DNA from 2 places in the Arthrobacter caoxuetaonis genome. Region 2 is predicted to be linked to the other one. Evidence: riboswitches for the same ligand, from Rfam matches in the RefSeq annotation. Region 2 holds a riboswitch; the other holds the start of a gene.

Region 1 (9,139 bases), 1.1 Mb from region 2:
CAGCTGTGGACTGCTATCGGAGAGACCCTCTACATCGTGGGCCTGAGCCTCCTGTTCGGCGGAATCGGCGGACTGCTGATCGGCATGGGCCTCTACACGACGCGCCAGGGGGCGCTGCTGGCGAACCGTGCGGTGTTCGGCACGCTGAACGTCCTCGTGAACATCTTCCGGCCCATCCCCTTCATCATTTTCCTGGCCGCGGCCCAGCCACTGGCCCGCTCCGTCACCGGCAGCGGGATCGGCAACAACGCGATCATCTTCACGCTGTCGCTGGCCGCAGCATTCGGCATCAGCCGCATCGTGGAGCAGAACCTGCTCACCGTGCAGCCCGGAGTCATCGAGGCAGCGCGGTCCATCGGTGCCGGGCGGCGGCGGATCATCTTCACGATCCTCATTCCGGAGGCACTTGGTCCGCTGATCCTGGGCTACACCTACATCTTCGTGGCCCTCGTGGACATGTCCGCAGTGGCCGGCTACGTCGGCGGCGGGGGACTGGGCAACTTCGCCATCCAGTACGGCTACCGGCAGTTCAATCCGGTGGTCACCTGGGCCGCCGTCGCAGTCATCATCGTCCTGGTGCAGCTCGTGCAGTTCCTGGGCAATCAGGCGGCCCGCAAGGCGCTCCGCAGGTAGCAGCTCACCTCAGATCACCGTCCCGCCGTGCCGGAGGTGCACGGGACGGTACGCACGGGAGGGGAGAATGGTGGGGTGAGTGTTCCTGGACCGTCTGCCGCCGGCTATCAGAGCGGGCCTTTTGACCTGGACCGCATCGGTGCCGGGCTGGTCTTCGCGCGTTCGCTTTCCGAGCTGGCCGCTGCGCTGCGGGAGACCGGGAACGCCGTCGTCCAGGCGCCCCCGGGTACCGGTAAAACCACCCTGGTGCCTCCGCTGGCTGCCAACCTGGCGGCACGGACTGAGGGCCCCCGCCGGGTAGTGGTGACCCAGCCGCGGCGGGTTGCGGCCAGGACGGCAGCCCGGCGGCTGGCGGCGCTCGACGGCGGGGCCGCAGGCGGTGCCGTCGGCTACACCGTCAGGGGCGAAAGCCTCGCCGGCCCGGACACCGTGGTGGAATTCGTGACCCCGGGCATCCTGCTTCGCCGGCTCCTGGCTGATCCTTCGCTCCAAGACACCGCTGCCGTCGTCCTGGATGAGGTCCATGAGCGCGGCCTGGAGTCCGATCTGCTGGTGGGCATGCTGGCCGAAGTACGGGAACTCCGTGAAGGCCTGATGCTCATCGCCATGTCAGCGACGCTGGAAACCTCTCGCTTCGCCGAGCTCATAGCCGCTGAAAGCTCAGTTTCCCCGGCGCCGGTGATCGACTGTCCCTCGGTCCTTCATCCCCTGGACGTCCGCTGGCAGCCCACCAGGGCCGCCCGCCTGGACGAGCGCGGAGTGACGCGCGGATTCCTGGACGAACTTGCCGGAATAGCGGCAGACGCCCATGCCCGTGCGCTGGCAGCGGACCCGGAAACTGACGCACTGGTCTTTGTTCCCGGTGCCCGCGAAGTCTCGCACGTGGCCTCCCGGCTGATGCACCTGGCCGGAAACGCTGCCGATGTGGTGGAACTGCATGGACAGGTACGCCCGGCAGAGCAGGACCGCGCAGTTTCCGGACGCCTGCCGCACGGGCGGCCGCGGATTATCGTGGCAACCTCACTGGCCGAGTCCTCCCTGACTGTGCCGGGAGTACGGCTGGTGGTGGACTCCGGGCTGGCCCGTGAGCCGCGGCGCGATGCAGTCCGGGGAATGTCCGGCCTGGTCACCGTCAGCTGTTCCCGGGCCTCGGCGCAGCAGCGTGCCGGCCGTGCAGCGCGCCAGGGCCCCGGAACAGTGGTCCGCGCCTATCCGGAGGCCGCGTACGCCGCCGCTCCGGCGCAGGCCACGCCGGAAGCCGCCGCCGCGGACCTTACGACGGCTGCCCTTCTCCTGGCCTGCTGGGGAACTCCCGGCGGGCGCGGATTGAGGCTTCCCGACCCGCTGCCGCCGGCTGCCGTCGCAGACGCGGAGAAGGTGCTGCGCGGCATCGGAGCAATCGACAGTCAAGGACTGGCGACGCCCGCCGGCCGGAAGCTGGCGCGCATTCCTGCAGACCCGCAGCTTGCCCGCGCCCTGCTGGACGGAACGCGCGTGATTGGTGACCGGGCCGCGGCGGAAATCACCGCCATGGTTGCCGGCGACTACCGGCCGGCGGGCTCTGACCTTGGGCGGCTCCTCTCCGGCCTGCGGGCAGGAACCGAACCCGGAGCCAGTGCCTGGTCCATTGAAGTGCGGCGCATGGAACGCCTGGCGCGGACACACGCCCTGGATTCAGGGACCGGCAGCGACAGCCGGACCGGGCATCAGCCTGAACCTTGGGAATCCGTGGGCTACATGGTGGCGCTGGCGTTCCCGGCGCGGGTGGCCCGCCGGGTGGCGGGGAGCGCGGGGGACCAGTACCTGCTGGCGTCAGGAACGCGTGCGGGCCTGCCTCCGCAGAGTTCGCTGGCTGGCCGTGAATGGCTGGCGATCGCCGACGTCACGCGTGCCCAGGGGAGGGCCGCTGCCGGCACCGGCGCCGTCATCCGGGCCGCTGCTCCGCTGGAGGCGGGCACGGCGGAGGCCGCGGCGTCGCATTTGCTCAGCGAATCCGTGACCGCTGTCTTTACGAACGGGAAGGTTGCCGCACGACGGCAGCGGCGGCTGGGCAGCATCGAGCTGGAGTCCACGCCGGTCCGGCCGACACCCGCGGAGGGCCGCACCGCCGTCGCCCAGGCACTGCAGCGCGAAGGGCTGGGGATCCTGGGATTCTCGCCTTCAGCTGATGCCCTGCGGCGCCGGCTGGGGCTGCTGCACCGGCTGGTGGGTGCGCCCTGGCCCGATGTTTCCGAACCTGCCCTGCTCGAGCGCGTCCAGGAATGGCTGGGCCCGGAACTGGAGGATCTGTCCCAGGGGGCACGCGCCTCCGGGGTGGACCTGCTGGATCCGCTCCGGCGCCTGCTGCCGTGGCCCGAGGCCGCACGGCTGGAGGAACTCGCCCCGGAGCGCCTCCTGGTTCCCAGCGGCTCCAAAGTGCAGATCACCTATCCGGAAGTGGACGACGACGGCGGCAGGCCGGTGGTGGCGGTGAAGCTTCAGGAATGCTTCGGCTGGGCAGAGTCTCCGCGCTTGGCCGGCGGCAGGGCGAGGATCCTCTTTCACCTGCTGTCCCCGGCAGGCCGGCCGCTGGCCGTCACCGATGACCTGGCGTCCTTCTGGGCCGGGCCGTACAGCCAGGTGCGTGCCGAAATGCGCGGACGCTACCCCCGGCATCCGTGGCCTGAGGACCCCTGGTCCGCCGTGGCGACGGCCCGGACGAAGGCCCGGATGTAGAAAAGGACGGACGGCCTACGTGACAGGCTCCGCCAGGGAGCTGCCGGCCGGGGCCCATACGCCGTCAAGCACCGCGGAGGCTTCCTCTTCGGATACGGCCAGGGAGAGCGAAATCTCGGTCAGCAGCGGCCGCCGGGCATGGCGGAGCATGTCCCGCTCTGCGTGGGAAAGCCCTTTGTCGAGCGACCGGAGCGTGAGGTTGCGGACCACCCGCGCCACGTCATTGATGCTGCCGCTGGCCAGCAGTTCAGTGTTTTCCTTGAACCGCCGGGACCACTGTGCTTCTTCTGCATCGGCTGCACCTTTGAGGATTTCCATCAACTGCTGCAGTTGGGTTCCGTTCAGGACACGGCGCAGGCCGACGTCGCCCGCCTTGTCCTTGGGCACCCATACCTGAAGCTTGTTGGCGTGGATTTCCAGGACAAGGTACTCAGTCTCGACTCCGCGCACCTTGCGCGTGGCGACCCTGAGGATCGTTGCGGGGCCGTGATGGGGATGGACTACTGTCTGTCCTTCGTTAAACGTCAATGTGTTTCCCTTTGGCTGCATCGAAGCCGGTCTTGTGGGGGCGGCTGCCTGTCAGGCAGGAGCGTTCAGGGGACGCCTGCAACGCGAGTCTCACCGCTTTATTATTTCATGCTTCGGCCGAGTGGTCGCGGGTAGGACGGGAGGCGGGGTGCGCTTTCCGGCTTTTCGCCGCGGGCTGCTCAGCAAACGCGGAACGCCCCTTCCCTTGGCAGGGTCGGGGCGTTCCGCGGGGCGGCAGCGAAGGCGCTGCACGCCTCCTTAGGCGCGGTAGTACACCGGGCCGGAGCCAACGTTGGCGGACTGGACAACCGTCTGGCTGCCGTTCCAGCCGCTGTGGATGGCCTGGCCGTTGCCGATGTAGATGGCGATGTGGGCCAGGCCCATGCCGCCGTCGGCGTAGTAGATCATGTCACCGGGCTCGGGGGTCGAAACCGGGGTGCCGTAGGCAGCCAGCTGGGCGGGTGCCAGATCGCCGACAGTGTGGCCAATGGAGCGGAGTGCCTGCTCCACCAGGACGGTGCAGTCCTGTGCGGCGCCGAGCTGGGCGTAGGCGGAGCTCAGCATGCTGGCGTTGCCGCCGATGGATGCAGCGGGCGCTACGGAGGTGGCCTGCGTGCTGACCGCGTAGTCCGTGTAGGTTGCCGGCGCCGGTGCAGCGAAGGTTTCCACCGGTGCGGTGTAAGTCTGGATCGGAGCGTAGGCCGCGGCTGGTTCAACAGCAACAGCAGGGGCTGCGGCTTCACCGGCGACGGTGATGACGTCGCCCGGGTAGATGATGGACGCCATGGACAGGCCGTTCAGGGCGAACACGCTGTCGAGGGAAACGCCGTAGTTGGCGGCGATCTGGCTCAGTGTGTCCCCGGCGACAACGGTGTGCGTGGTGGCTGCCACAGCTGCGGGAGCTTCGGTTACCGGCGCTGCAACGGGCTCTGCCACGGGTGCGGCCTGGACCGGTGCGGCTACGGGTGCTGCAGGGGCGGAGTCGTTCACGACGACGCCGGCCTGGGCAGGGGCTGCCATGCCGAACATGAGGCCGGAGCCTGCTACGACGGCTGCGGCGGTTCCGCCGATAGTCCGGGCTTTGCCCGGAGCGACCTTTGCGATGGTGGTCCAGACGCTGGTCTGGGCACAGTGGCGTCCGCGATTGGTTTTGATGAACAAGGAATTACCTCTCCCTATACCTGCGAGGTGAGCTGTCGGGTTCGGATGGGAGTCACCCGGCGAACGGTTCTCAACCGTCCGGCTTAACCCCAAGGATTCGAAAGGACCCAAAAAATTGGTTCCCCCGCCCCTGCCGTCGTGGTGCAAAAGGGTCCTTGGCTAGCGGCAGAGTTAGGTAACAAGCCAAGGCGCCGCATCAGGTTCTGCGGCATGCCAAGGACACTAACAGGCATTCCATTTGTATTGCAATTCGGTAACGACGGCGTGTTGCCATTGTGTTCTGTAGGTCACGCAGGTATTAGAGCAGCGAGCTTATCTTTCCTGTCACTGCAGCCACTTGGGCACTGGGCTCCCAACCCAGGTGCGAACTCCAAACAGCCCCGGAGAATGTGCGCTTTCCATGGGTCATTTTGGGTTTAGGGGGTCCGCGCCGGGCTGGCGGGAATACGCTTGAAGGCCCGGAACTGCAACGAAGGAGGCGCGCGATGAGCGAACAATCCGGTGAGGGCGGGACGCACCTGCCCGTTGAAGAGGTGGTGCGGGAAGTGGTCATCCCCGCCGGGGTTGCCGGTGCTGCCGAACTGGTTATGGACGTGCGGTGCTATGCCGTGGCACAACCAGCCGGCATCGTGATCATTGACACAGGATTGCCCGGAACGGAGGACGGCATCGCGGCTGCCGTCGAGGCGTTGGGGGGAACGTTCGCGGACGTAAGGGATATCGTGCTGACCCACCTCCATATGGATCACGTGGGATCACTCTTTGCGGTTGCTGAGCGGGCGCCGCACGCTGCGATCTACGCCGGCGGTCCGGACTCCATGGATATACGTGCCCCGAGACGGGTGACGCCGATAAGCGAGGGGGCTGTCATCCAGGACTTTGGGGTGCTCGCCACTCCGGGCCACACGAAGGGCCACGTGAGTCTCTTCCACGAGCCAACCGGAACCCTGTTCATGGGTGATGCCGCGGGTACGGAGAGTGGCGAAGTGATCCGGGGGCCGGAGGCCTTTACGGCGGATGCCGCACTGGCTGAAGAGTCGCTGGAGCGGATTGCGGACCTGGGGCCGGATCGGATTCTCTTCGCGCACGGCGCCGAGGTGGCTTCCCCGGCTGATGCCCTGGCCCGGATGGTCGGCGGACCGTACCGCCAGGGCTAGACTTCCGGGAACTGCCTGGCGAGACTCACCTGAGCGGAAAGACCCCCGGGTTCAGGCCCGGTTTCGGCGTGCAGTGAGCCAGACCGCGCAGTGAGCCAGACGAAGACTGCGCCGGCGGCGGTGGTTAGCACAGCTGCAGCCAACAGCAGGGCCGTGGGTGCAGTGCCGGACGATACTCCGGCATACAGCAACCAGCACACGGCCAGTGCGAGACCGGCAGCGATTGCGCAGAATCGTGCGGATTTTCCCGCGCCCGCGCTGAGGAAGGCGGCCACACTGGCCGGGCATGCGAAAGAACCGCCCAGCACTGCACCGCCAATCAGGGTCCAGAGGATAAAGCGGGCCTCCTCGCCCGGCTCAACCGCGGAGGCGAAGCGCTGCTGGTAGTTCAGCAGGGCCAATGCCATGCCTGCGAGGGCGCCAAGCGGGATCAGGAAAAAGACAGACTTGCGGGCCCGGGCGGGCGTGTTGCTCATGTGTCAACTCTAGCCGGGTCAACCACTCCCGCCCGGGCAGCAACGCTTCCCAAGGTTTCCCTTCCGGTGCCGGGGCGTCCAAAGCTCCCGGCACCGGAAGCGGATCCAGACAGCGGACCTAGGCAGCGGCAGACGGCCGGTGGGTGGCGGAAACCCAGCGCAGCAGCGAGTAAAGCAGCTGGGTGGCACCGGGCATAAAGCCCGAACCGTGGTGGTAAACCGGGTCCATGGTGGTAACCAGCAGGCGGGCGGGCTGGTTCACCTCATCCAGGTACAGGAGGGCTCCGCTATCCGTGCCGTCCTCTTCCATGGTGACCAGCGAGCGGGCACCCTCCGGGGGGTGCAGCAGCCCGTGGTGGTGCCAGTCCACTGCGCGCCGGGTGAAGAACTCCCATAGGGGGTCCTCGGGCAGGCGCATCCTGGTGCCGGTATCCGTACCGGTCCGCCAGGCCCAGAAGACGGTGGGGCGGAAGGTATAACCGACGCCGGGAAGCCAGTCCTCGACGTTGTTTTCGCCAAGTATGATCACGGTTTTGCCCGCGTCCTGGAGCGCTGCGCGGACAGCGGGTTCAAAGCGTGCCCGCTGCCCGGGGTGCAGCCGGTCGGCAACCAGTACAACGTCCAGTTCCGCCAGATCCTCGGGGGCGGAACCGGGCAGATAGACCGATTCGATCCGGTACGGCTGCAGCGCCGGGTCTTCAAGCGTGCGCAGCGCCGGGAAGGTTCCGCAGTGCAGCAGGCCGATGCGTGGAGTGTTCATGCTGATACTTCCTCGGGAGTGCGGGAGCCGATGGTGCCGGTCCCGGCACTCAGCCATGTGACCAGGTTCGGGCCGAGCCTGCTGGAGCTGTAGCGCTCGTCCGCAAAGCCCTCGAGATCAAGGCCGCCATGGACCAGCACCTCGCCCTTGGCCAGCGGATAGGTGTAATCCAGGGGAAGGGAGTTCGGGCCGATGCCCGTGACGGCGGCTGCGCCTTCGGGCAGCGGGGAATGGTAGCCGCGGCCGTAAAAGCCGGCCACCCCGATTTCCTGGAGCTGTTCATACGTGTGGACCCCGGGGACACCCGTGCGGAAATGCAGGTCCCGGTAGTCCACGCCGTTCCAGACGGGGTGATCGGAAAGGGCATGCGGGCGCAGGTCCCAGGGGCTGCGGTAGTCCAGCTTCAGCCACCGGCACAGGCCGTCGATGAAAGGCAGGACCACTTGGCCGTTGACCAGCACGCGTCCGCCGTCACGGACAAACCCGGTCAGGTGTTCGCGGTGCCGGTGCAGCATGACGTGGTCGGCAGCGCCGCTGATGATCAGTGCGCCGGCGGAGAGGATTTTGATGCGCCTGGCCGGATCGGCGAGGTCGTAGGCGTCGGTGTCCTCAATGGCGCCGCGCCATCCGGGTTCAGCGAGCCCGCGCATGGGGGTTGATCCGGTCAGCCGGATGATGGTCATGGGAGGTCCTTTCGGAGGTCGACGGCGCAGGTGCGCCGGCAGGAGGGACCGAAGTCGGGAACCGCAATGGTGCGGTTCCCCGAGACAGTGTCAACGGTCGGAGTGCAGATGGGCAGCCCGTAAACATCGGACAGCGCCGGCCCGGTCAGGAGGTCCTCCACCGGTCCCCAGCGGGTGTCGTGTGCACCGACGAAGAGCAGGGCATTGCGGGAAACATGCAGGGCGTGGTCCGGGTGGTGCGTGGTCATGATGACACCCATGCCCTCAGCTGCCAGTGAATCCAGCACGGTGAGCACCCTGGACTGGTTGCGCAGGTCCAGCGCCGAGGCCGGCTCGTCGAGCACCAGCAGCTCCGACCCGGACGCCAGTGCGCGTGCGATCAGGACCAGCTGGCGCTGTCCGCCGGAGAGTTCAGAGTAGTGCCGGTGCGCCCAGTCAGCTGCGCCCACGCGTTCCATGGCGGCGCCGGCCGCTTCCCGGTCCTCGCTGCGCGGCACCTGATAAGCGCGGAGGTGGCGGGTGCGGCCCATTAGCACCATGTCCTCGACGGTAAAGTCGACGCCGGAGCCGTGGTCCTGCGGTACGTAGCCGATCGCAGGTCCGGCTGAGAGGGTCCCCTCCACCGGTTTGAGCAGCCCGGAAAGGCATTTGAGCAGGGTGGTCTTGCCGCGGGCATTCGGTCCCAGGATGGAGAGGATTTCTCCGCGTTCCATGCTGAAGCCCAACCCGCGGAAGAGCCAGGGGCGCAGTTTGGAGTAACGGAACCCCAGGTCGTGGACCTGCAGCAGTGCAGATCCGGCGCCGGCAGCGGATACCGCCTTCGGGAGCAGTGACTTAGTTTCCATCGAACATTGCCTTCTTCTGGGAGCGGGCGAGCAGGGCCACAAAAACGGGTGCACCGATGATGGCCGTCAGGATGCCCAGTGGAATTTCGCTGCTGGTGATCGACCGGCTCAACGTGTCGATCAGGATCAGGTAGGTTCCGCCGAGCAGCAGCGACACAGGGAGCAGCACGCGGTGGTCCGA
Region 2 (9,139 bases):
GATCTGGCGGCGGCCGGACTCAAGGACGGTGACCTGGTGGACATGGTCTCGGAGTACGAGGATGGGGTGGAGCGGCGCGCCGAGAGCTTCCGTGCGGTCGCCTACAACACCCCTGTGGGCTGTGCCGCCGCGTACTACCCGGAGGCCAATGTGCTGGTGCCGCTGGACTCGGTTGCTGACGTCAGCGGCACCCCCACATCGAAATCGGTGATTATCCGGTTGGAGCCTGCTTCACCGGCCACGGCAGCGGCAGCGCAGTAATACTCTGGTCGGGGCTGCAGCCGCCTTCGGGTACCACCATCACGGCGTCAGCGTCGGCCAGTCCCCGCAGCATGCCTGAGCGGTAGTACTGCGAGGGCATGGCACGCCCGTCCTGGATGCGGCACGGCACCAGGCGGGTCTTGCCCGGCATCGGGTCGATGCTGACCCCTGCCAGCACATGGCGCTCCGGTGCCGCCGCTGCGCCGCGAAGCCCGTCAAGCAGCGGCTCCAGGACCGTGAACACCGCCATCATCGCGGCCAGGGGGTTGCCCGGCAGGGCAACCACAAACCGGCCGTCGGGAAGGCGTGCCAGCAGGGTGGGGTGGCCCGGACGCATCGCGATGCCGTCTATCAGCAGCTCTGCGTCGACGGACTCCAGCGCGCGGCGCAAATGGTCCGCCTCTGATGTTCCCGTGCCGCCGGTGGTCACCAGCACATCGCCGGAGGACATCGCCAGGGACGCTTCGTCCACAGCATCGGTGCTCAGCGCCGCGACGACGTCCTCCAGCCGGTCCGGAAGCCGCCGCACGGCATCAATCCTGCCGCCGAGCATTTCCACCAGCTGCGGAAGCTGGGGGCCGAAGGTGTCCCGCACCTGACCGGAGTCCGGCAGGCCGAACTCGATGACTTCGTCCCCGGTGAACAGCAGCGAAACCCGTGGGGCCCGCAGCACTGGCAGCGTGTCATGGCCGCAGACCGCAGCCAGCGCGATGTGGGCCGGGTTCAGCACCGTCCCCGCGGGGATCGTGGTTTCTTCTGCTGCTGCTTCCTCCCCCGCCGGGCGGATGTGTTCACCGGGCCGCGGTTCGTCAGCCCGGGCAGAAGGCCCCGGAACGATGGTCTGGGGATCCCCGGGACGCAGCACCCCGTTTTCGGAACGCAGCACCGCTTCTCCTCCGGCCGGAATCAGTCCACCTGTCAGGATCGGCACGGCCTGTCCCCGCTGCAGCGGACGGCGGCCCGATTCGCGGTGGATCTGCCAGCGCTCATGTTCGGGCTCTTCGGCCGTCACAAGCGTCCACGGCGGTGCTCCGGCCACGGCCCAGCCATCCATGGCGGACGACGGGTAGTGCGGCACGGGCTGGAGGGCAACGGCGTCGGAGGCAAGTGTCTGGCCAAGTGCTTCAGCCAGCGGGACCGTCTCAAACGGCAGCGGCCGGGCCGCGGCGTGGGAAGCCCGCCGTGCCTGTTCCCAGGAAGTGTTCGGCTGCAGCGGCAGAATGAGGGGTGCGGCGCCGTTCACTTCTGCTCCTGCGTCCCGGCGGCGTCGCATTCACGCTGGGCTGCCCGGATAGCTGCCCGCATGGCGAGTGCCTCATCAGCCTGCCCGCTTCCCGCAGCCAGGCCGGCGGCCAGCCCGGCGACGAAGGTGGTGAGCGGTGCAGCAGGCCGCACGACGTTGTGTGCTGCTGCTGCGGCCAAGTCGAGGACCGCGTCGATGTCCACCTCTGTGCCTTCGAGCTCCAAGGACTGCAGCAGGCGCTGCGTCCAAGCTTCAAGTTGCTGCTGCTGGGTTCCCATAGTGGCTCCTTTGTCCGTCGCGTAGCACCGGAAGCAGCAGGTTTCAGGCGGTGCGGTTACCCGGGCTGATGCCCCATCTTCCGGCATCCTCCCAGGTGTCCACGTCCGCGGTACTTCCCGCTGGAACGGCGACCTCTCTCCACTGCACCCTAGCAAGCAGGCTGAACATTGACAGATTCTCCAGTCCCTCCGGACGCGCTGCCACGCAGCGCCGCAGCTCGGCGCTCCGGTACAGTGCCGCCAGCGGTTGCGCCTTGCCCCTTGCATCGACTGCCATGAGGGAGTCTCGGGGATCCCGGGCGGCTTCAGCGACCAGGGCGGGAACTGCACGGGCCACGCCGGGCATGTCGCAGGCCAGCACCAGTATCCATTCCGGCGCAGGGCGGCCGCGGGCAGCGGACCGCTGGTCAAGCACCGTGAGGGCGGCGCCGACTGCCGCGGCCGGGCCTGCGAACGGAGGATCCTCACGGACGCGAACGCAGTTATCCCCGTGCCTAAGCAGCATTGATTCCAGCCGGTCAGGTCCGGCGACGGCTATTTCGCGGGCTCCGGCAGCGGCGTCGAGGGTGATTTCAAGCAGGCTGTTTTCCCCGAGGACCAGCTCCGCCTTGGGCACACCCCCCAACCGGGAGGAGCGTCCGCCGGCCAGGACGACGGCGTCATAGGCAGGCGGGGGCGGTTCCGGCAGTGCCACTAGGCTGCCGTATCGCCGAGGAAGGGATTCCACTGGGCTGCGGGCTGCTCCAGCTCACGGATCTGCCACCGGGCACCCCTGGGTGGCCGGGGAGTAAAGCGCAGTTTCCATCCGAGCTGGTTCAACGTCTTGTCCCCTTTGTGGTTGTTGCATCTCAGGCAGCAGGCCACAAGATTCTCCCAGCTGTCTTCTCCCCCGCGGGACTTCGGCACCACGTGATCAACGGTTGAGGCCTGCTTACCGCAATACGCGCAGGAGTGCCCGTCCCTTCTCAGGACACCCCGCCGCGTGGCGACCGTTCCCTCGCGGTAGGGAATGTTCACGTAGCGGTTGAGGAGAATCACTGAGGGGCGTCCGAAGACGTCCGTGGGGCCGACCACCGGATCGCCGCTTTCTGCAAGCACGCTCGCTTTGCCGGTGAGCACCAGCACCAGCGCGCGCTTGAAAGTTACGACAGCCAGCGGTTCGTAGCCGGCATTCAGAACCAAGGTTCGCATGCACGTTCCTCTTCGCCTGCCCGCCGGTGCAGGCGGAGAAGCAGCCCCACCTTTACACCGCGGTACTTCGAATCTTGATTGCAAGAGTAAGCCGCGGGAGGCAATCGCGCCATTTAAGGGGAAGGAAAGGCAAGGAATCGGCGGAGTGCCGAGCGGCCGCGCCTATAGCCGGGCAGAACCAGCAAAGGACCTTCCCGAGGGGGAAGGTCCTTCGCCGGACTGTGTCAAAAGGTACTGCTGTGTCAAAAGGTACTGCTAGGTCAAGAAGAGGTACTGCTAGCCGCCAACGCGGATGTAGACGCCGCCCGAGCCGAGCTCTGCCGGGGCAACCACTGTCTGGTTTCCGAAGAAGCCGCCGTGGATGGCCTGGCCGTTGCCGACGTAAACAGCAATGTGGGCCAGGCCCATGCCGCCGTCGGCGTAGTAGATCAGGTCGCCCGGAAGCGCCTCAGCTGCACCCACCGTGCGGCCGAGGGAAAGGTAACCGGCCGGCCACCCGTGGTAGTTGATGCCTGCAGCTGCCAGGGCGTTCGTTGCCAGCATGGTGCAGTCCTGCATCACGCCCAGCTGTGCGTAGGCAGCGGCCGCGATGGTCGCGCCGACACCGGAGGCAACTGCGGGAGCCGCCTGGGCGGGTGCAGCAGCAGCTGTACCGGTGCCCTGGGCCTGCGCTGCGGGAGCGATGACCTCCTGCGACTGCACCGAGATGTCGGCGGTTTCGGCGGTTTCGGCGGTTTCTGCTTCCACAACAGACTGCTCGGCAGCAATAACGCCGGGTACCTGTGCGAGCTTCAGCTCCAGGCCTGCTGCATCAGCAGGGACCTGAAGAGGGATGGAGGAGAGATCCAGCTTGCTGGTCTGCACGTCACGGGAGGTCTCCGCGCCGGCAGCGTTTGCTGCGACGCCGGTGGTCAGTACCAGGCCCGAGGCTGCTGCGATGACAGCGGCCTGGCGGCCCATCGTGCCGGCGTTGGTGCTGACTGCGCCGGCCAGGGCGGTGAGGGTGCTGGTGCGCTGGACAGGAGCCCGGTGGCGCGCGCGCTCAGTTGTCGAGGTCATGGAAGGTGTTTCTCCGTAGTTTCAGGCAACCGCGCGTCAGCTGACGCGGACGAAGCTTGCGCCGGGAAGGTCGGACAGGGAGTGCAGGCCGGTGTTCATGCCGTTCAGGCCACCGGAGATGACTTGGCCGTTGCCGACGTAGATGGCTACGTGGCCGCCGGTGATTACCAGGTCGCCTGCCTGCGGAGTGCCAACCACGGCACCGAAAGCGAAGAACTGTGAGGGACCGAGGTCGCCGACGGACTTGCCGACCGAGCGCAGTGCCTTCTCGACCATGGCGGTGCAGTCCTGCGCCACGCCGATCTGCGAGTAGGCAGAAGCTACCAGTCCGGCTGCAACGCCGCTGGCGCTAACCTCGGCCACCGGAGCGGAAGACGCCGTGGTGAGGCCGGTGGAGGCCTGTGCTGCGGCTGCGGGAGCGGCTGCGGCCTGCTGGGCTGCATAGGCTTCCTGCTGGGCGGCGAGTGCCGCTGCGGCTTCTTCGGCTGCCGCGAGCTCGGCTGCCGCAATTTCGGCGCGGATCTCGGCACCGGAAAGCGAGCCGGCAAGGGGCTCAACCGGAAGTTCGAAAGGTGCCTGCTCGGAGACCGTGACGGTCCCGTTGGAGGTCACAACGTTGAGGGGGGTGGATTCCAGTGCCTGGCGGTCAGTGGAGACCGGTGCGGCCTGCGCCGGCATACCTGCGGCCAGGACGAGGCCGGAAGCTGCGACGACGACGGCGGCCTGACGGCCGACAGATCCTGCGTTGGCGGTTACGGCTTTGGAAAGCGCCGTAAGCGGGCTGGTTTGGACTGCGGGCGCACGGTGGCGTCCGGACGTGTTTGATGACACAGTGTTTGCCTCTCCCAACGCCTGCGAGGTGAGCTGTCGGATTCGGATGGGAGTCACCCGGCTGCGGACGGCTAGGTCCAGCAACTTAACCCCTAGGGCTTCTTACGAAACCCAAAATTGGTTCCCCCGCCTCTGCCATGCGATTTTTGCGAACGGATCTCAGACAGTGGCAGAGCTCGGCGAACTGTTCGAGAGTGCCCGGTCTTTGCGAACCAGGCACGGTGACGAGAATATAACAACATCAGGGAAATGTCACGCTCAGGTCACGAAAGCGTGTTGAGCGGATCACAACCACCCAAGAGGGTCGACAGCAGTGCCGTTTACCATTACTTCGAAATGCAGATGGCAGCCGGTTGATGCGCCGGTGCTGCCGCTGGCGCCCACCAAGTGGCCGCGCTGGACCTTATCCCCCACAGACACGCTGATGGCGGAAAGGTGGTTATACGTCGTCTCCACGCCATTGCCGTGATCGAGGACCACGCGGTTCCCGCCGCCGAGGGCATGCCACCCGGCAAAGGTAACGGTGCCGCTGGCTGCTGCCGTGACCTCGGTCCCGCAGGCAGCAGCAAAGTCCTGGCCGGTGTGCAGCTCTCCCGCTGCTCCCGTGATCGGACTGACCCGGTAACCGAAGGACGAGGCCTGCACCAGTTCGGATTCCAGCGGCGTGGCCAGTGTGCCCTTGGCCGCGGCCGGCGTGACGTCCATTCCGGCCACGGTGAGCCCCTGGAGCTTGGCGTCCGGATCAAACTTGCTGGTAAGCGCCGCCCGGTCGAAGCTCAGTGTGACGTTCGGATCCGCCGACACGGCAGGTGCCGCTGACGGCGTGGGCTGCTCCATCGGAATATCGGCAGCAGCGGTCGTAGGCAGGGCGACCGTCAGGACCAGGCCCGATGCCGCAGCACCAATGGCCAGCTTCTGTGCCGACGCCCCAAGGGGGCGCTGGACTGTTTCTGCGCGGCGCCGGCCTGTTGACCGGTCGGTGGAGCGTGGGCGCAGCGGTGCAGCCGGTGTTTCGGCTCTGCGCCTGCCCGAAGCTGCATGCTTCGACAAGTTTTTCCCTCTCTGCAAAGCCTGCGAAGTTAGCTGTCGGATTCGAGTAGAGAAAACTCGGCCTCTGACGCACGGGATCCGCAAGGATTCCATGCTGCTCGGAGGCTTCACCCCAAGGCAGCCCTGCTGCCGGTGATTGGGTCCTCCGCCCCTGCCTTCGAACGGTTGCACCTGCGGTCCAGTGGCAGGGTTCGGCTGTCGGACCGGTAAGCGGTGGGGTTGCTGTAGTCAGATGCAACTATAGGGTAAAAAGTCGAAAAGATACCATTCCGTTATCAGGACACCGGAATGTCGCGGGCGGGCTGCGCGACAAAGACGTGGGATGCCACTTCCGCGGGCAGTTCCAGTGCGCCTTCAATCCCGGGAACCCGCACGGAGATATAGCCGCCTACCACCTCCGCCGTAATGGTGGCGCCGGGCCGCAGGCCGGCTTCATCGAGCTGGGTCAGCAGTTCGGGATCCACCTGGATCGGTTCGGCCAGCCGTTCCAGCAGCATCTCTTCTCCCGGCTGGGCAGAACCCACCGCCGAGACCAAATTCAGGCAGCTGGTTGTCTGCGCCGAGGGCAGCCCGCCAATCGCCTCCAGGCCTGGAATGGGGTTCCCGTAGGGCGACTCTGTGGGGTGTCCCAGCAAGTCGTAGAGCCGCCGTTCCACCCGTTCGCTCATCACGTGTTCCCAGCGGCAGGCCTCGTCATGGACGTAGGCCCAGTCCAGTCCGATCACGTCGGCCAGCAGGCGCTCGGCCAGGCGGTGCTTGCGCATGACCTCCGTTGCCCGCCGGCGTCCGAATTCGGTCAGCTCCAGCTGACGGGTTCCCGAAACCACAACCAGGCCATCGCGTTCCATCCGGCCGATGGTCTGGGAGACCGTAGGACCGGAATGGCGCAGACGCTCGGCAATCCGCGCCCGGAGAGCCACGATGTTCTCCTCTTCGAGTTCCAGAATGGTTCGAAGATACATCTCAGTTGTGTCTATGAGGTCCGTCATGACCAGCCGCTCCTAGCATTCGTGCGGAAGAGAAGGGATGGAAAACCGGCGTGGCGCAGACCGCGCCGCAGGTTCGGTTCCACGTTAGCCCATCGCACCGAAACGGGCCCAAACACCATGGCGCGGGCCACCTTAGGGCACCCGGTCACAAATAGGAACGTCACGGCCGCCGGGTGTTGAATGGAAAGGTACGTGAAGTACCCTGCCAACCCGCTTGGAGCAAATACAACAATGGGCGAAACCACCGCACTTACCATCCCTGCAGATCTTCTTCCAAAGGACGGACGTTTCGGTGCCGGTCCTTCCAAAGTCCGCCCCGAACAAATGGAGGCTCTCTCCCGTGCCGGAGCAAAGCTCCTTGGCACCTCCCACCGCCAGGCTCCGGTCCGGAACCTGGTCGGCAGCGTCCGGGAGGGACTTTCCTCGCTGTTCTCCGCTCCCGAAGGATACGAAGTAGTCCTCGGCGTTGGCGGATCCACGGCGTTCTGGGATGTTGCGTCATTCGGCCTCGTGGAGAACAAGGCACAGCATCTTTCATTCGGTGAATTCGGATCCAAGTTCGCTGCGGCTACGAACAAGGCGCCTTTCCTGTCCGCATCCAGCATCATCAAGGCGGAGCCCGGAACCCGTCCCGAGGCGCAGGCCGAGGCGGGCGTCGACGTGTACGCCTGGCCGCAGAATGAGACGTCCACGGGCGTTGCGGCTCCGGTCCGCCGGGTCGAAGGTGCGGACAAGGATTCCCTGGTCCTGATCGACGCGACATCCGCTGCCGGCGGACTCGACGTCGACCTCTCGGAGGCGGATGTCTATTACTTCGCACCGCAGAAGAACTTCGCGTCCGACGGCGGGCTCTGGCTTGGCATGTTCTCCCCGGCCGCCATTGAGCGTGCAGCGCGGATCAACGCATCGGACCGCTGGATCCCCGATTTCCTGAACCTGCAGACGGCAATCGACAACTCACGCCTGAACCAGACCTACAACACGCCGTCGCTCTCCACCCTGGTGACACTGAACGCCCAGCTGGAGTGGCTGAACTCGAACGGCGGGCTGAAGTTCGCCACGGACCGCACGGCAGACTCAGCAGGCCGTATTTATGCCTGGGCCGAAGCGTCCTCCGTCGCCACGCCGTTTGTTGGCCGGGCCGAAGACCGGTCCAACGTGATCGCAACCATCGACTTCGACGATTCGATCGACGCTGCCGGGATCGCCAAGACCCTGCGCGCGAACGGCGTGGTGGACGTTGAGCCGTACCGCAAGCTCGGCCGCAACCAGCTGCGCATCGCGACGTTCGTGGCGATCGAACCCGAGGACGTCAGCGCACTGCTGCAGTGCATCGACTACGTTATCGAGCATTCCTAGCAGCAGGCATCCGGCACCCGCCGGGCAGCCGCACGAACAGGGCCCCGCCGCTACCGCGGTTTGGGGTCCTGTTCCGTTTCCCGGGTCGTCAGGTAGAGGCGCCGCCGGACGGTGCGGTCGTAGTGCAGGCGCAGATGGTGGGAACGCCAGGCCCAGACCAGTCCCACCACGGCGGTGATGATGCCCGATGCCGCCGCGACCCCAAGGCTCCACCGCGGTCCGAAAGCGTTGGACACCCAACCCACGATCGGCGCACCAAGCGGCGTCCCGCCCATGAAAATGGCGAAGTACAGCGCCATGACACGCCCGCGCATGACGGGGGTCGTCGTCGTCTGCACATAGGCATTTGCGCTTGTCATCAGGGTCAGCGCAAACAGCCCGGTGGGAATCAGGGACAGGGCAAAGATCCACAGGTTCGGGGAGAACGCCGCAAGCAGGCAGGAAACCCCGAATGCTCCCGCAGCCCCGAAGATGAAGCGCAGCCGCGGGCGTTCCCGCCGGGCGGAGAGCAGTGCCCCGCAGACAGAACCTATGGCCATGATCGAGTTCAGCAGACCGAAGATTCCCGCGTCCTGGCCAAACTCGGTGCGGGCCATGGCTGCTATATATACGGCGAAGTTGAGGCCGAATGTGCCCACGATGAAGATCGCCACCAAGACCATGACCAGGTCCGGCCGGTACTTCACGTACTTCAGCCCTGCCCGGATGCGCCCCTTGCCCGGAGGCGCCTTGGGCAGCACCCGCAGCTCCGCGCTGCGCATTTTCAGCAGCGCCAGGACCATCGCCGCAAAAGTCACGGTATTGATGAGGAACACCCAGCCGGGCCCGACCGCCACGGTCAGCAGGCCCGCTGCTGCGGGGCCGACCATGCGGGCACC

The links. Region 2 has a riboswitch for cyclic di-AMP ahead of NF551_RS02875 (NlpC/P60 family protein). Riboswitches for the same ligand answer to the same signal wherever they lie in the genome.
Region 1: it holds a riboswitch for cyclic di-AMP, as region 2 does, so the genes downstream of both, NF551_RS07910 (LysM peptidoglycan-binding domain-containing protein) here and NF551_RS02875 (NlpC/P60 family protein) in region 2, are expected to answer to the same signal.

What each region holds. Positions count from the first base shown of each region.
Region 1 is NZ_CP099466.1:1,723,720-1,732,858, forward strand. It holds gene NF551_RS07895 (methionine ABC transporter permease) at 1-633, shown strand, start outside; gene hrpB (ATP-dependent helicase HrpB) at 709-3,348, shown strand; gene NF551_RS07905 (CarD family transcriptional regulator) at 3,364-3,876, opposite strand; gene NF551_RS07910 (LysM peptidoglycan-binding domain-containing protein) at 4,135-5,037, opposite strand; cyclic di-AMP (ydaO/yuaA leader) riboswitch at 5,041-5,215, opposite strand; gene NF551_RS07915 (MBL fold metallo-hydrolase) at 5,523-6,194, shown strand; gene NF551_RS07920 (hypothetical protein) at 6,191-6,670, opposite strand; gene NF551_RS07925 (hypothetical protein) at 6,789-7,430, opposite strand; gene NF551_RS07930 (hypothetical protein) at 7,427-8,113, opposite strand; gene NF551_RS07935 (ABC transporter ATP-binding protein) at 8,110-8,958, opposite strand; gene NF551_RS07940 (FecCD family ABC transporter permease) at 8,948-9,139, opposite strand, start outside.
Region 2 is NZ_CP099466.1:613,632-622,770, reverse strand. It holds gene NF551_RS02905 (FdhF/YdeP family oxidoreductase) at 1-261, shown strand, start outside; gene NF551_RS02900 (molybdopterin molybdotransferase MoeA) at 212-1,504, opposite strand; gene NF551_RS02895 (DUF6457 domain-containing protein) at 1,501-1,782, opposite strand; gene mobA (molybdenum cofactor guanylyltransferase) at 1,826-2,476, opposite strand; gene NF551_RS02885 (HNH endonuclease) at 2,476-2,973, opposite strand; gene NF551_RS02880 (NlpC/P60 family protein) at 3,250-4,032, opposite strand; gene NF551_RS02875 (NlpC/P60 family protein) at 4,069-4,863, opposite strand; cyclic di-AMP (ydaO/yuaA leader) riboswitch at 4,868-5,024, opposite strand; gene NF551_RS02870 (M23 family metallopeptidase) at 5,149-5,913, opposite strand; cyclic di-AMP (ydaO/yuaA leader) riboswitch at 5,917-6,120, opposite strand; gene NF551_RS02865 (iron-dependent transcriptional repressor DtxR) at 6,189-6,902, opposite strand; gene serC (phosphoserine transaminase) at 7,134-8,261, shown strand; gene NF551_RS02855 (MFS transporter) at 8,312-9,139, opposite strand, start outside.